Regions from separate parts of the Nocardiopsis deserti genome, predicted to be linked through region 1. Evidence: riboswitches for the same ligand, from Rfam matches in the RefSeq annotation. Region 1 holds a riboswitch; the other holds the start of a gene.
What was found. A riboswitch is a leader RNA that binds a small molecule or an ion and turns the genes downstream of it on or off. The one in region 1 is predicted to bind thiamine pyrophosphate.
Positions count from the first base shown of each region.

Region 2: it holds a riboswitch for thiamine pyrophosphate, as region 1 does, so the genes downstream of both, thiO (glycine oxidase ThiO) here and thiD (bifunctional hydroxymethylpyrimidine kinase/phosphomethylpyrimidine kinase) in region 1, are expected to answer to the same signal.

Region 1 covers NZ_ML703348.1:229,764-237,046, reverse strand. The annotation lists gene FYW99_RS03855 (alanine/glycine:cation symporter family protein) at 100-1,515, shown strand; gene thiD (bifunctional hydroxymethylpyrimidine kinase/phosphomethylpyrimidine kinase) at 1,753-2,556, opposite strand; TPP riboswitch at 2,544-2,642, opposite strand; gene FYW99_RS03845 (DedA family protein) at 2,785-3,480, opposite strand; gene FYW99_RS03840 (DUF368 domain-containing protein) at 3,500-4,429, opposite strand; gene FYW99_RS03835 (acyl-CoA synthetase) at 4,940-6,613, opposite strand; gene rocD (ornithine--oxo-acid transaminase) at 6,976-7,283, shown strand, end outside.
Region 2 covers NZ_VWVS01000022.1:81,306-88,588, reverse strand. The annotation lists gene FYW99_RS26740 (response regulator) at 102-758, opposite strand; gene pknB (Stk1 family PASTA domain-containing Ser/Thr kinase) at 996-3,041, opposite strand; gene FYW99_RS26730 (thiazole synthase) at 3,484-4,242, opposite strand; gene thiS (sulfur carrier protein ThiS) at 4,245-4,451, opposite strand; gene thiO (glycine oxidase ThiO) at 4,457-5,668, opposite strand; TPP riboswitch at 5,637-5,748, opposite strand; gene FYW99_RS26715 (Rv2175c family DNA-binding protein) at 5,831-6,184, shown strand; gene thiE (thiamine phosphate synthase) at 6,308-6,976, shown strand; gene FYW99_RS26705 (zinc-binding dehydrogenase) at 7,046-7,283, opposite strand, start outside.

The DNA of each region.
Region 1 (7,283 bases):
CCTCCACCAGTGCCGAAGCGATCGCGAGGGCGTCGGATCCCCCGTACTCCGGTACCGGCGACCCCCCGTCCCCACCACTCACCGATAGGGAGATCCCCTGTGGACCAGCTCCTCGAAATGGCTGGCATCGTCAGCAGCATCATCTGGGGGCCCTTCGTCCTCATTCCGCTGCTGTTCGGTGTCGGCCTGTTCCTCACGATCCGTCTCCGCCTGCTCCAGCTCCTCCGGCTGCCGCACGCGCTGTGGCTCGCCGTCGTCCGGCGCAAGGAGGACGACTCCGTCGAGGGCGACATCTCCCACTACCAGGCGCTGAGCACGGCCCTGGCCGCCACCGTCGGCGTCGGCAACATCGCCGGTGCCGCGCTCGCCATCGGCGTCGGCGGCCCCGGTGCGCTGTTCTGGATGTGGGTCGTCGGCTTCCTCGGCATGGCCACCAAGTACAGCGAGGCCCTCCTGGGCGTGAAGTTCCGCCGCACCGACAGCAAGGGTGAGCAGAGCGGCGGTCCGATGTACTACCTCAAGTACGGGATCCGCGGCGGCCTGGGCACCACCCTGGGGGTGGCCTTCGCGGTCTTCGGCGCCATCGCCGCCTTCGGTATCGGCAACGGCACCCAGGCCAACGCCGTCGCGCAGCAGATCACCAGCGTCACGCCGCTGGACACGTGGGTGGTGGGCCTGGCGCTCGTGGTCCTCGCGGGCGCCGTCATCCTCGGCGGCATCAAGAGCATCGGCCGCGTCGCCTCCGCCCTCGTGCCGATCATGATCATTTGCTACGTGGGCGTCTGCCTGGTCATCCTGGCCGCCAACTGGGCCGCGATCCTCCCCGCGCTCCAGCTCGTGGTGACCGACGCCTTCACCGGTACCGCGGCCACGGGCGGCTTCGCCGGGGCGGGCATCATGATGGCCATCCGGCAGGGCTTCGCCCGCGGCATCTTCTCCAACGAGTCGGGCCTGGGCACCGGGGCCATCGCCGCCGCCTCGGCCAAGACCAAAGAGCCGGTCCGCCAGGCCATGGTCTCGATGACGCAGACCTTCATCGACACCATCATCGTGGTCACCATGACCTGCCTGGTCATCATCACCACCGGCGTCTGGACCGAAGGCGGCGATGACGGCTCGCTGATGACCAGCAACGCGGTCTCCGAGGGCCTGGGGTCGATCAGCCCCGCGCTCGCCCCGGCCGGTGCCGTCATCGTGGCCGTCGCGGTGGCCGTGTTCGCCTTCACCACCCTGCTCGGGTGGGCCTACTACGGCGAGCGCTGCATGGTGTTCCTGGGCGGCCGCCGCCTGGTCCTGCCCTACCGCCTGGTGTTCATCGCCGTCATCTACGTGGGCGCGGTCGCCAGCCTGGACTCTGTCTGGCTGTTCAGCGACATCGCCAACGGCCTGATGGCCCTGCCCAACCTCATCGGGCTCCTGCTGCTGTCCCCGGTCATCGCGGCGGAGACGCGCAAGTTCTTCGCCCACCCCGACTGGAGGGACCCGGACAAGGTCATGCAGGACGTGACCAAGTAGCAGCTCCGCCTCCGCAGGAGGACGGGACGAGGAGGGGGACCGGCACGGAGCCGGTCCCCCTCGGCGTCGGGGTCCGCTTCCGGACCTCCCGGGTCGGGTCCCGCCCCCGGACCTTCCGGTGGCGGCCCCCACAGCCCCGGCGGGCTCGGGATGCTCCACCGCGTGCGCCCGACGTGCGCCGACGGCACGGGCTGGGCATCGGGCCGCGGGTGTGGGGCCCGGGGGACGCCGCGCCGCCTACCACCAGGCGTGGAAGTGGTGCACCGGGCCCTGTCCGCCGCCCGCGTCGATCTCGTCGGCGCGCCGGATGGCCTCGGTCAGGTAGTCCTTGGCGTCGCCCACCGCGGCGGCCACGTCCGGCCGCTGCGGCAGCAGGGCCGCGATCGAGGAGGACAGCGTGCAACCGGTGCCGTGCGTGTTGCGGGTGGCGACCCTCGGGGCGCGGAACTCGACCGGGTCGGCGTCCCGGGCGACCAGGACGTCGACGCTCTCCCCGCCGATCAGGTGGCCGCCCTTGAGCAGGACCCGGCGCGGGCCGAGCTCCAGCAGCCGCCAGGCCTGGGCGCGCATCGACGCCAGGTCGGTCGCCTCGGGCTCCTCCAGCAGGTCGGCGGCCTCGGGCAGGTTCGGGGTGACCAGGTCCGCGCGGGGCAGGAGCTTGGTGCGCAGCGCGTCGACGGCCGAGGCCTCCAGCAGCCGGTCCCCGCTCTTGGCGACCATCACCGGGTCCACCACCACGTTCGGCAGCGCGTGGCGGTCGATCGCCTCGGCCACGGCCTCGGTGACCTCCGAGGTGCCCAGCATGCCCACCTTGACCGCGTGCACGGCGGCGTCGGCGAAGAGGGTGTCCATCTGGTGGGCGACGAACCGTGCCGGGACCGGGTGGACCCCGGTGACGCCGCGCGTGGACTGGGCGGTGAGCGCGGTGACCACGGTCATCCCGAAGGTCCCGTGCGCGGAGAAGGCCTTGAGGTCGGCCTGGACGCCCGCGCCCCCGCTGGGGTCGCTGCCGGCGATGGACACGATGTTGTACGCGCTCATGGCGTTCCTTCGCTAGTGCTAACTAGGGCAGGTTCGACGGGTGTGCTCTCAGCCGGGAACGCGTCCCGGCACCCCGCGCCTCCGGGGCCGCGTCGGCGGCCCCGGCCGGTGTGTGCTTGTCGGTGCGTTCCGGGCAGGATACCCACAGAACGCCGAAGGGGTCCGCCCGGGGACGCGGGCGGACCCCTGGAGGGGTTCACGGGGGACGGTGCCCCGGGGAGAGGAGCCTCAGGCGGAGGTGCCCTCGGTCCGGCGGGCCTTGGTCCGCTTGTAGACGCGGGCCAGGATGAACCACAGCACCAGCAGGCCGATGATCACGACCACGACGTTGCTGATCACGCCGCTCCACTGGGCCAGGACGGGCTCGATGGCCGGGCCGAAGACGTAGCCGAGGCCGATCCAGATCGTGTTCCACACCGCGGAGCCGATGACCGTGTACAGCGAGAACTTGAACAGGGGCATCCGCTCGATCCCGGCGGGCACCGAGATGAAGCTGCGGACCAGGGGCACGCACCGGCCCAGCAGGACGGCGAGGCCGCCGAAGCGGGTGAAGAAGCGCTCGGCCTTGTAGAAGTCCTCGATCTCCAGCAGCGGGGTCTTCTCGACCAGCCAGGCCGTGCGGTCGCGGCCCAGGAGCGCGCCGACCGCGTAGAAGCCCCACGCGCCGACCAGGCAGCCGATCGTCGCCCACAGGATGGCGAGCCACACGTTCATGTGCCCGGCGTAGGCGAGGAACCCGGCGCCGGGCAGGACCGCCTCACTGGGCATCGGGGGGAAGAAGGTCTCGATGAACAGCGCCACGCCGACACCGGGTTCGCCCAGGGTCGTCATCAGGCCCAGGACCCACCCGATGAATCCCTCGTACTCGTGGGCGACGTCGACGTCCGTCGTCGAGGCCGCGGTCATCAGCAGATTCGTTGTCATGCGGTTGTCGTTCCCGTTCTCAGACGTGGGTGGGAACCCGGCCGTGCTCGGACTCCTCCATCCGGCGGCGCTTACGGCTCTCCCAGACGATGGCCGCCGCCACGATCGCGAAGCCGACCACCATGAGGGCCACCGTCACGGGGACGTCGGTGGGGGGCAGGACGGTGCGGTCCTCGTCCTGCCACGGCCACAGGGCGCGCAGCGAACCGGCCATGAGGCCGGTGAGGACCACCAGGGTCATGTGGTGGAAGTTCTCCAACAGGTACTGGAGCAGCTTCACGAACAGTGACAGGCCCGTGAGCATGCCGAGGGCGAACACCGAGAGGTAGGCGACGTCCATGTCCCCGACCGCGCTGATCGTGGGCTCGTACAGGCCCAGCGTGAGCAGGATGAAGGATCCGGACAGCCCGGGAAGGACCAGGGCGCAGACGGCCACCGCCGCGGCGAGGAAGACGACCACCGGGTGGGTGGGCAGGTTGGCGCCGGGCAGGCCGGTGAGGAAGAACGCGCCCGCGGCGAAGACCAGGGCGACGAGGTAGTGCCAGGCCCGCCACTTCTGGCCCGCACCGGTGTAGGGGATCCACAGGCAGGCCAGGACCAGGCCGAAGAACAGCGCGTACGCGTACTGGGTGTGGGCCTCGACCAGCGGTGCGAGGAGCACGGCCGCCATACCGAGGAAGGCCACCATGCCGACGAGCGCGGGGATCAGCACGCTCCAGTCCACCTGGCGGAACTGCTCCTGGGCGCGTTCCCTTCCGCGCCCGCGCGGGACGTCGGTGACGTAGCGCCTGACGCCGCTGACCATGTGGCCGGCGCCGCCGATGAGCTTGTCGTACAGGCCGACGATGAGGGCGACCGTGCCGCCGCTGATACCGGGAAGGGCCTCCGAGGCGCCCACGGCGCCGCCGCGCACCGCGTTGAAGATGTAGCTGCCTACTGAGTTGGGCATCTGGGTTCTTGGGCGTGCTCCGGGCGGAACCCGGGGAAGCGCGCCGTCCTCCGTCCTAGTGGTGTCACCGCATGCGCACCATGTGCACGGGTGGGAGGTGGGTCAAAGGTGGTCAACGCGTTCCACGGCCCCGAACGGTGCGCGGTGGAAACCGGTCGCGCCCCCGGCCGGAAGTGTGCGACCCGGTCGGAGCGGGGGAGAGGAAACCGTGGGGCCTGGAACCAGGCGACGCCAGTCTAGCGGTGGCGGAGCGGGTGGAGAGCGGTCGGAAACATGCGCAACCCCTGTTTCGGCTGAGTAAGTCCGTATTGACCCTGTGCCCGAAATGAAGGGTCCCGTATCGCCCCGGTGCGGAGTTCCGCAGTGGGGGACCGAGGAACCGGGGAGCCCGGCCGTGGGGCCTGCGCTGGCCATGGTCCCGGACCCGCTCCGGAGCCGGGGAGACCGGGCACGGGATCCGTCTCGGGCACGGCCCCGCCCTGGAAGCTGTGCCGGGGCCCGGGTCGGCACTCAGGGGAGGGTCGGGACGGCCGGAGCGGACGCCCCGGTCCCGGTGACCGACGCCGCCCACCGGTAGTCCTGCTTGCCGACCGCCGTACGACGCACCCGGTCCACGAAGTGCACGGTCCGCGGAACCTTGAACCCCGCCAGCCGCACACGGCAGTACGCGCGCAGCTCGGCCTCCTCCAGGCGGGCGCCCGCGGCCAGCGAGACCAGGGCGGTCACCCGCTGCCCGAGGTACTCGTCGGGCGAGGGCACCACGATGGCGTCCTCCACCGAGGGGTGCGCCTTGAGCGCGGCCTCCACCTCCTCGGGGTAGACCTTCTCCCCGGCGGTGTTGATCACCGCGCTCCCGCGTCCCAGCAGCGCGATCGAGCCGTCCGCGTCCCACGTCCCGAAGTCGCCCGACAGCGCCCAGCGGCGCCCCTCGGCGTCGGTGGGGAAGGTGCGCGCGGTCGCCAGGGGGTCGTTGTAGTAGCCCAGCGGGATCCGTCCGGTGCGCGCGATCCGCCCCACCTCGCGTGACCCCGGGGGCAGCGGGCGCAGGGACGCGTCCAGCACCGCGATGCTGCCGCCCATGGTGAAGCTGCGGCTGCCGGAGGGGCCGCCCCGGGCCGGGGCCTCCGGCGGGCCGGCCGGTTCGGCGCCGGTCGCCGAGCCGCACACGCCCGTCTCCGAACCCCCGTAGGCGTCGGAGAGGGACACGTCCTCGCGCCAGGCGTGCCACAGCGCGCGCACCGCCGGGGTGAGCGGGGTGCCGCCGGAGCGGATCGAGGCCAGGTCCGGGCACAGCCCCGGTTCGGTGAGCAGGTGGCGGGCCAGCGGGCGGGCCATGGCGTCGCCCACCAGTTGGAGCACGTGCACGCCCTCCCGGTGCGCCGTCTCCAGCACCCGGTCCGGACGGAAGCTGCGGTCGGTGGACAGCACCACGCGCTTGCCGCACAGCAGCATGCTCAGCGCGTTCCACTGCCCGGCCGCGTGCATGAGCGGTCCGAGGACCAGCATGCGCTGCTCGAAGCAGCGCGTGGCGCGCTCGGCCACCTCCTCCGGGGTCCGGGCGCTGGGCGTGCCCGGAGCGCGGCGCTCCAGGGCCGCGCGGAAGATGTCCGCCTGCCGCCACAGCACGCCCTTGGGATAGCCCGTCGTGCCTCCGGTGTAGAGCAGGTAGTGGTCCTCGCCGCTGGTCGGAGGCAGGACCGCGTCGTCGGGCGCCGAGGCCAGCGCCTCCTCGTAGTCGCGGCCCTCCGCCCCGCGCGCGGAGCCGTCCGCGACGAGCAGGACGTGGCGCAGCCGGGGCAGGTCGGAGCGGACCGTGGCCACCGCTCCGGCCAGCGAGTCCTCCGCGATCAGCGCGACCGCGTGCGAGTCGGCCAGGACGTGGCGCAGTTCGCCCGCGACGTAGCGGTAGTTGACGTTGACCGGGACCGCTCCCGCGCGCAGGATCCCCAGGAAGGACTCCACCCATTCGGCGCGGTTGAACGCCAGGACGGCGACGTGCTCGCCGGGGCGCACGCCCGCGCCGACCAGGTGGCGGGCCAGCCGCTGTGAGCGCTCGCGCAGGGCGCGGTAGGTGAGCCGCCGGGGACCGGCGACCAGGGCGGTCCGGTCGGGCACGGCGTCGGCGACCGCCGCGAACAGGCGGGAGAGGGAGAAGGTGGCGTCCGGGGACGCGAAGGTGGGCACGCCTGACCTCCCGGGCACGGTCGAGGGGGCCGTCCACGGCACGGGGCTCGCGGCGGCTGGGTGGCTGTTGGTGCGACCGTACCCCTCGGAGGAGGGGCCGACCGCCGTCGGGGCTGTGGAGCGCGTCACCAGGGTCGTTATCGCAGGTCACCACGGATGTGATGGTCCCGCTCAGAGGGTGTGCGCGGCGTTTCGCGGGCGGGTTTTCGGGCATCGCCTCCGCGCTGTGATCTCTCCCACCCCTTGTGGGCTCACCGGATCATCTGCTCAACTCTTGGAGACCTCCCGCCGAAGGGGCGCGATCCGGCCCGACGGTGGGTATCAACTGTCTGACATCGGTCAATGGTGATCGGAGCGGCTAGATGGGCAACACCCAGAACCTGGGACAGCGGGACTCCGCCGGGAACCCCGGTGGAGAGGCACTCTCCGGCGCGGACCACATCGCGCTCGCACGGGCGCGGTCGGCGCACAACTACTCACCCCTTCCCGTTGTGATCGCCGAGGGCCGTGGCGCCTGGGTGACCGACGTCGAGGGCAGGAGGTACCTGGACTGCCTGGCCGGGTACTCGGCCATGAACTTCGGCCACCACAACCCCGACCTGCTCGCGGCGGCGCACCGGCAGATCGACCGGGTGACCCTCACGAGCCGGGCCTTCTACAACGACCAGTT
Region 2 (7,283 bases), on a different contig from region 1:
CCCGGGGAGGCGAATAGGCCGTGAACGCTCCCGGCGCGTACGGGGCAGACGGCGCGGACCGCGCGAAGCGGACGCGCGGACGCGGCGTGGGGAGGCGCGGGTCAGTCGTCCAGGCCCCGGTCGATGGCGTACCGCACCAGTTCCACCCTGTTGTGCAGGTGGAGCTTGGTGAGGGTGTTCTGCACGTGGTTCTGCACGGTGCGGTGGGAGATGCCCAGCCGCTGCGCGATCTGCTTGTAGGCCAGCCCCTTGGCGACCAGGCGCAGCACCTCGGTCTCGCGGGGGGTCAGCTCGGGTGCCTCCGGCTCCCCGGAGTGGTCCGCCGACGAGAGCCTGCGGTACTCGCCCAGAACCAGCCCGGCCAGTCCCGGGGTGTAGACGGCCTCGCCCGCGTGCACCCGGCGCACCGCGTCCAGCAGTTCCTCCCGCCCCGCCGACTTGACCAGGTAGCCGGTCGCCCCGGCCTTCACCGCGGCCAGGACGTCGTCGCTGGCGCCGCTCGCCGACAGCACCAGCACCCGCGGGGGCGGGGACAGGGCCACCAGGCCCGCGGTCAGCTCGACCCCGCTCATGTCGGGCAGGTGCAGGTCCACGACGGCCAGAGTGGGACGCGCGGCCGGGGCGATGCGCAGCGCCTTGGCGCCGTCGCCCGCGGTGCCCACGACCTCGATCCCGGCCTCGCCGAGGTCGCGCGCGACCGCGTCGCGCCACATGGGGTGGTCGTCCACCACCAGTACCCGGACCGCCTCGCTCGTCATGCAGGTGACCTTATCCCGGGCGGACGGCGCCCACGGCACGGTCTGGGGCGGCGGAGCGGGTCGGGGCGGACGGGTCGTGCTCACCCGCCGGGCGGACAGCGCCCAAGGAACGGGTCGGCGGGCGGGGGCGGGCGGACCGCGCCGACCCCGCCGGGTGGGCGGCGCCCACGGCGAGGGGGCGGGACCGGACCCGGTCCCGCCCCCTCGCTTGTCCCTCAGGCGCCGGGCCCGGGCCGGTCAGTCGTCATCGTCGTCACCGCGGCCGTTGCCGTTGCCGTTGCCGAAGTCACCCAGGTCGATGCCGCCCGGGGTCGCGGTGATCGTGATCTCCGTGTCCCCGGGCGCCCTGCCGGTGTGCGACTGGTGAGCCACCTCGCGGCCGCCGAGGACGCGCTCGACCTTGACCTTGAAACCGGCCCCCTCCAGCGCCTCACGCGCCTCGTCCACACGCATGCCGACCACGTCGGGGACGTCCACGCCGGGCGGGCCGGTGGAGACGGTCAGGGTGACGGTGCCGCCGGAGCCGATGCTGGAGCCGCTGTCGGGGCTCTGCTGGATGACCTTGCCCTCCTCGACGTCCGCGCTCTCCTCCTCGACCACCTCGACGGACAGGCCCTCGCCCTCCAGCATCTGGCGGGCGGTGTCCAGGTCCTCGCCGACCACCGCGGGCACCGGGACGCCCTGGCTGACGGTGATGGTGACCGGTTCCTCCCGGTCGGCCTCCGCGCCCGCCTCAGGAGAGGTGGAGACCACCGCGCCGGGCTCGAACTCGGTGGAGCTCACGTCCTCCTGGACGATGTTGTCCGGGGCGAAGCCGAGGTCCTCCAGCTCCTTGAGGGCGTTGGCGGCGTCCATCTCGACCAGGTCGGGCATCTCCACCGTCTGCGGGCCCTTGGACAGGTACACGGTGACCACGTCGTCGGGGGACAGACGGGCGCCCACCTCGGGGTCGGTCTCGCCGACCGTGCCCGGTTCGGCGTCGCTGTAGACGGCCTCGGCGGACAGGTCGTAGCGCAGGCCCTCGTCGCGGATCATCTGGCTCGCGGCCTCGGGGTCGCGACCCACCACGTCCGGGACGTTCTCGTACTGGCCGACGAGGAACCACCAGCCCGCGCCGAGCAGGACGATCGCCAGGACCGCCGCGCCGATCCCGATCAGCAGGTTGCGTCGGCGCCGGTCGTCGGGACCGTCCCGGTAGTCGTCGTACCCGTCGTCGTCGCCGTCGTAGCCGTCCTTGTCGCGGTCGTACCCGTCGTAGCGGCCGCCGTCCAGGCCGGCGGAGGCCATGTCCACGACCATGGTCGCGTTCTCGGTGCCCGGACCGGCGCCCCCGGCGATGAGCTGGGGCGCGGTCACCGAGGCCGTGGCCGCCGCGGCCGGGGCGACGGGCGTCAGCGGGGCCTGGTCCGCGGCGGAGGCGGCGGGGGTCTCGGGCAGGCTGTTGAGCACCGCCAGGACCTTGGCCAGGTACTGGCCAGCGTTGCTGGGACGGTACCTGGGGTCGCGCTCGGTGGCCTTGGTGACCAGCGCGTCGACCTCCGCGGGCAGGCCGGGCAGGAAGTGCGAGGGACGCGGGACGTCCTCGTTGACGTGCTGGTAGGCGATCGCGATGGGCGTCTCGCCGGTGTGCGGCTGACTTCCGGTGAGCAGCTCGTAGAACATGATGCCCGCCGCGTACACGTCGCTGCGGGCGTCGGCGACGCCCTTCTCGATCTGCTCGGGGGCCAGGTAGGCGGCGGTGCCCATGAGGGTGCCCGTGCGGGTCAGCCCCTGGTTGGACTGCTCCACGGCGCGCGCCAGGCCGAAGTCGGCGACCTTGACCCGGCCGTCCTCGGTGATGAGGACGTTCTCGGGTTTGACGTCGCGGTGCACCATGCCCGCCTGGTGGGCGGCGCCGAGCGCGGCCAGCACCGGGGCCATGGCGTTCAGGGCGTCGCGGGCGCCGAGCCTGCCCCGGGACTTGAGCAGGTCGCGCAGGGTGCGTCCGGGCACGTACTCCATGGCCAGGAAGACGTGCCCCTGGTCCTCGCCCTGGTCGAAGACCTGCACGACGTTGGGGTGGGAGAGCTTGGCGACGGAGTGCGCCTCGTTGATGAAGCGCTGCACGAAGGTCGGGTCCTGGGCCAGCGAAGGGTGCATCACCTTCAGGGCCAGCCGTCGGTCCAACCTCAGGTCGTGGGCGACGTAGACGGTCGCCATCCCGCCTCCGGCGATCCTGGACTCCACGAAGTAACGTCGGTCCAGGGTGGCGCCTACGAGCGGGTCGGAAGTCGTCATGTCCACGGCGGAGTAGTGTCCTTGCTGCGGGGAGCGCGGGCTGTCGCGGCCGGTGGCGCGTACCCGACACCGGGTGTCGAACCGACACGATAGCGGAAGCCCACGCCAGGTCTGCCCCGCGGTTCGCGGTCGCGCCGTCCCGTTCCAGTGTCGGTGGGGCCCGTGGGGCCCCGGGGAGGCCTGCTCGGCCTCCCGGGGGGTGGGTCCGGTCCCCGGCCGGGGCTTTCCCGGTCCGGGTGGTGTGTGCTTCACCGGTCGGTGGGTCGTCCCGTTCCCGGTGAGGCCCGCTCTGTTAGCGGTGGGACGCTCGCGCCTGGGTTGTCGTGGTGTGTGGGGTGTTCCCTTCCGGGCCGCACACTCGTTCCACGGTAGAGGACGGCACCAAACGCCCCAGGTGGGACGCACCGGCCCGCGGGGATCCGGGAGCGGGACACGGGGTCGAGGTGGCCTAATTCACGGACGGCGAGGAGGCCTGGGCGTGGCGCCGCACCGGGATGCGCCCCGCCAGGCGGGCGCCGCGGCCCGCGCGGACGGCGTCGCGCATCGCGGCGGCCATGCGCACCGGGTCCTGGGCGCGGGTCACGGCCGTGGCCAGCAGGACCGCGTCGCAGCCCAGTTCCATGGCCAGGGCGGCGTCGCTGGCGGTGCCGATCCCCGCGTCCACGATGACCGGCACGCCGGCCCGCTCGACGATCAGCTCCAGGTTGTGCGGGTTGCGGATGCCCAGCCCCGAGCCGATCGGGGCGGCCAGCGGCATCACCGCGGCGCAGCCCACCTGCTCCAGCCGCCGGGCCAGCACGGGGTCGTCGTTGGTGTAGGGCAGCACGGTGAAGCCCTCGTCCACCAGCTGTTCGGCGGCGTCCAGCAGCTCGACGGGGTCGGGCAGCAGCGTGTGCTCGTCCGCCACCACCTCCAGCTTCACCCAGTCGGTGTCCAGCGCCTCGCGGCCCAGGCGGGCGGTGCGCACCGCGTCGACGGCGGTGAAGCACCCGGCGGTGTTGGGCAGCGCCCGGATCCTGTTGCGGGTCAGGACGTCCCACACCGACCCCTGGGTGCCGGGGGAGACCCGGCGCATCGCCACGGTGGTCAGCTCGGTGCCGGAGGCGATCAGGGCCTCCTCCAGGACCTCCAGGGAGGGGGCCCCTCCGGTTCCGGTGATCAGTCGGGACCCGAAGGAGGTTCCCGCGATCACGAGGTCGTCGTTCAAGTTCAGCCTCCCTGTACTGCGGTGAGGACGTCCACGCGGTCGCCCTGGTTGAGCGGGCTCGCGGCCCACGCGGCCCGGCGCACCACCTCGTCGTTGACGGCCACGGCGATACCGCCGGGGACCTCGGTGCCGGTCAGGTCGCGTACGACCGCTTCCACGGTCGTGTCGTCGGTGAACTCGCGGCGGTCGCCGTTGATGATCAGTTCCACTGCTACTACCTACTTGCGCGTCGTGCCGTGAAGCGGCGGGCGTACTCCGGCAGGTCTCCGTCGGTCAGGGCGCGGGCCATGGCCTCACCGGTCACCGGGGCCAGCAGCACCCCGTGCCGGAAGTGCCCGGCGGCCAGGTGCAGTCCCGGAACCCGGGTGGGTCCCAGGAGGGGTTCGTTGTCGGGGGAGCCGGGGCGCAGCCCGACGCAGGTCTCGGTGACCTCCAGCTCGCTCACCCCGGGGACGAGTTCGCGCGCGTCCCGCAGCACCTGCCAGAGCCCCCCGACGGTGAGGGAGGTGTCGTGGCCCAGCTCCTCCTGGGTGGCACCGATGACGACCTCGCCGTCGGCGCGCGGAACCAGGTAGGTCGGAAAGCCCCGGACCAGGCCGCGGACGGTCCGGCTGACGAGCGGCGGCCCGCCGTCGGGCACCCGGGCGCGCAGCAGCTGTCCCTTGACCGGGCGCAGCGGCGGGACCACGGGCTCGGGGACCCCGACGGCGTTGCCCCAGCAGCCCGCGGCCAGCACCACCTGGTGCGCGGGCAGGGTCTCCCGGGCCGTGGCGCCCGAGGCCGGGGTCTCCCCGGCCAGGAGCACGCCCAGCCGGGCGCCTCCGGGACCGGGGGAGAGGACCTCCTGGACCCGCCCGCGGACCTCGGTGACGCCCGCGCGCTCGCCCGCCGCCGTCAGGGCGCGCAGCAGCCGCCGCGGGTCCACGGAGTGGTCGTCGGGCGCCAGGACGCCGCCGCGCACGGACGGGGCGAGCATGGGCTCCAGACGGCGGCACTCGCGGCCGGTGAGGCGCTCGGCGGCGATGCCCAGCCGCTGCTGGAGCGCGTGCAGTTCGGTGAGGACGGCGAGGTCGTCGCGGTCGAAGGCGACCAGGAGCGTGCCGGTGGCGCGGTGGCCCACGTCCAGGCCGCTGGCCTCCTCCAGTTCGGCGACGAAGTCCGCGTACATGCGGGCCGAGCGGAGGCCCAGCTCCATGAGGGGCTCCTCACCGAACACCGCCTCGGTGGCGGGTGTCAGCATGCCCGCCGCCACGGTGGAGGCGGCGCGGGTCGGGTCGGACTCGACCAGGGTGACGCGCAGTCCGCGTTGGGCGGCGCGCCAGGCGGTGACCCGCCCGACGAGGCCGCCGCCGACCACGACGACGCGGTCGCGGTGGGAATCGTTGGAGGTGCGCACGGCTGTGGCTTCCACTCCCTTCGCCGGCATGATCCGGATCAGGTTCGTGCGGTCGGAGGCTCACAGCCTCCCTCTCAGCCGGGTCCCACCCGGCTCCCGCGGGATGTAGGGGTCTGTCCCCATTCTAGGACCCGTCCCCGACGCGCCCCCTGCCGGGGGGAAGGAGGTGCGCGGATGTGGCAGATTGGTGGTGTGACACAACGCGACATCGACACGCTCATCGGCGACTGGCTGACCCTCAAGGAGGCGGCTGCGCCGCTGGGCGTGAGCCCGAACCGGATCAAGACGCTGATCCGCGAGAACCGCATGATGGGTGTGGTCCGCGACGGCGAACTGTCCATCCCCGCCGCCTTCATCGACGGTGACGACCTGGTGAAGGGCCTGCCGGGAACACTGCTGCTGCTCACCGACGCGGGCTTCTCCTCCGAGGAGGCCCTGCGCTGGCTGTTCACCCCCGACGACTCCCTGCCGGGCACGCCGATCCAGGCCATGCGCGAGAACCGGGGCACCGAGGTGCGCCGCCGGGCCCAGAGCATGGCCTTCTAGTCCGCGGGCTCCGGTCCGCGACCTCGCGGATCCGGTCGGGGGCCGGGTGGGAACGGGGGGAGGGGCGCGCCGCCGCGTCCCTCCCCCTTGGGCCCGAACGCGCCAGGGCCTAGGGTGGACTGTGTGAGGACCAGCCACGGAACCAGCCTGCGCAAGCGCCTGGACGCATCGCTTCTGTACCTGTGCACCGACGCCCGGACCGGTCGGGGCGATCTCGCCGAGTTCGCCGACGCCGCCCTGGCCGGGGGAGTGGACATCATCCAGCTCCGGGACAAGGGCCTGGAGGCGCGCGAGGAGATCGCGGCCCTGGAGGTGATGAAGGAGGCGTGCGAGCGGTACGGCGCCCTGCTCGCGGTCAACGACCGCGCCGACATCGCCCGCGCCGTGCGCGCCGACGTCCTCCACCTGGGCCAGCGCGACCTGCCCGTGCCCATGGCCCGAGACATCATCGGCGCGGACCCCGTGATCGGCCGCTCCAACAACGACGTCGCCGCCGCGGCAGCCTCCGCCGAGGAGCCGGGCAGCGACTACTTCTGCGTCGGCCCGACCTGGGCGACCCCCACCAAGCCGGGCCGCCCGGCCGCCGGGCTGGAGCTGGTGGAGGAGGCGGCCTCGCTGGGCACCGACCGCCCCTGGTTCGCCATCGGCGGGATCGACGCCGACAACATCGACCGCGTGCTGGACGCCGGGGCCCGCCGGGTCGTGGTCGTGCGCGCGATCACGGAGGCGGAGGACCCCCGGGCCGCCGCCGCCGCTCTGCGCCAGCGCCTGGCGGCCCGCGCCGGGGACTGACGGGCGGCCGGCACCGGAGGCCCGTCGGAGCCGCTCCGCCGGGGCCCGGCCGCCCAGCGCCGCGCGGCCTTAGGGAAGCAGCAGGACCTTGCCGAGCACCGTGCGCCCCTCCAGCGCGGCGTGCGCCTCGGCGGCCCGCTCCAACGGCAGGGTCAGCCCCACGTGCGGGGTGATCCTGCCCATGCGGGCCATCTCCAGCGCCATCCGCAGGGCGTCCTGCCGGTCGCCGTCGGCCGCCTTGAGGTCGAACAGGCCCAGGACCTCGATCCCGCGGCGCCCGGCCTCCTCCGCGTCCACCTCGGTGAAG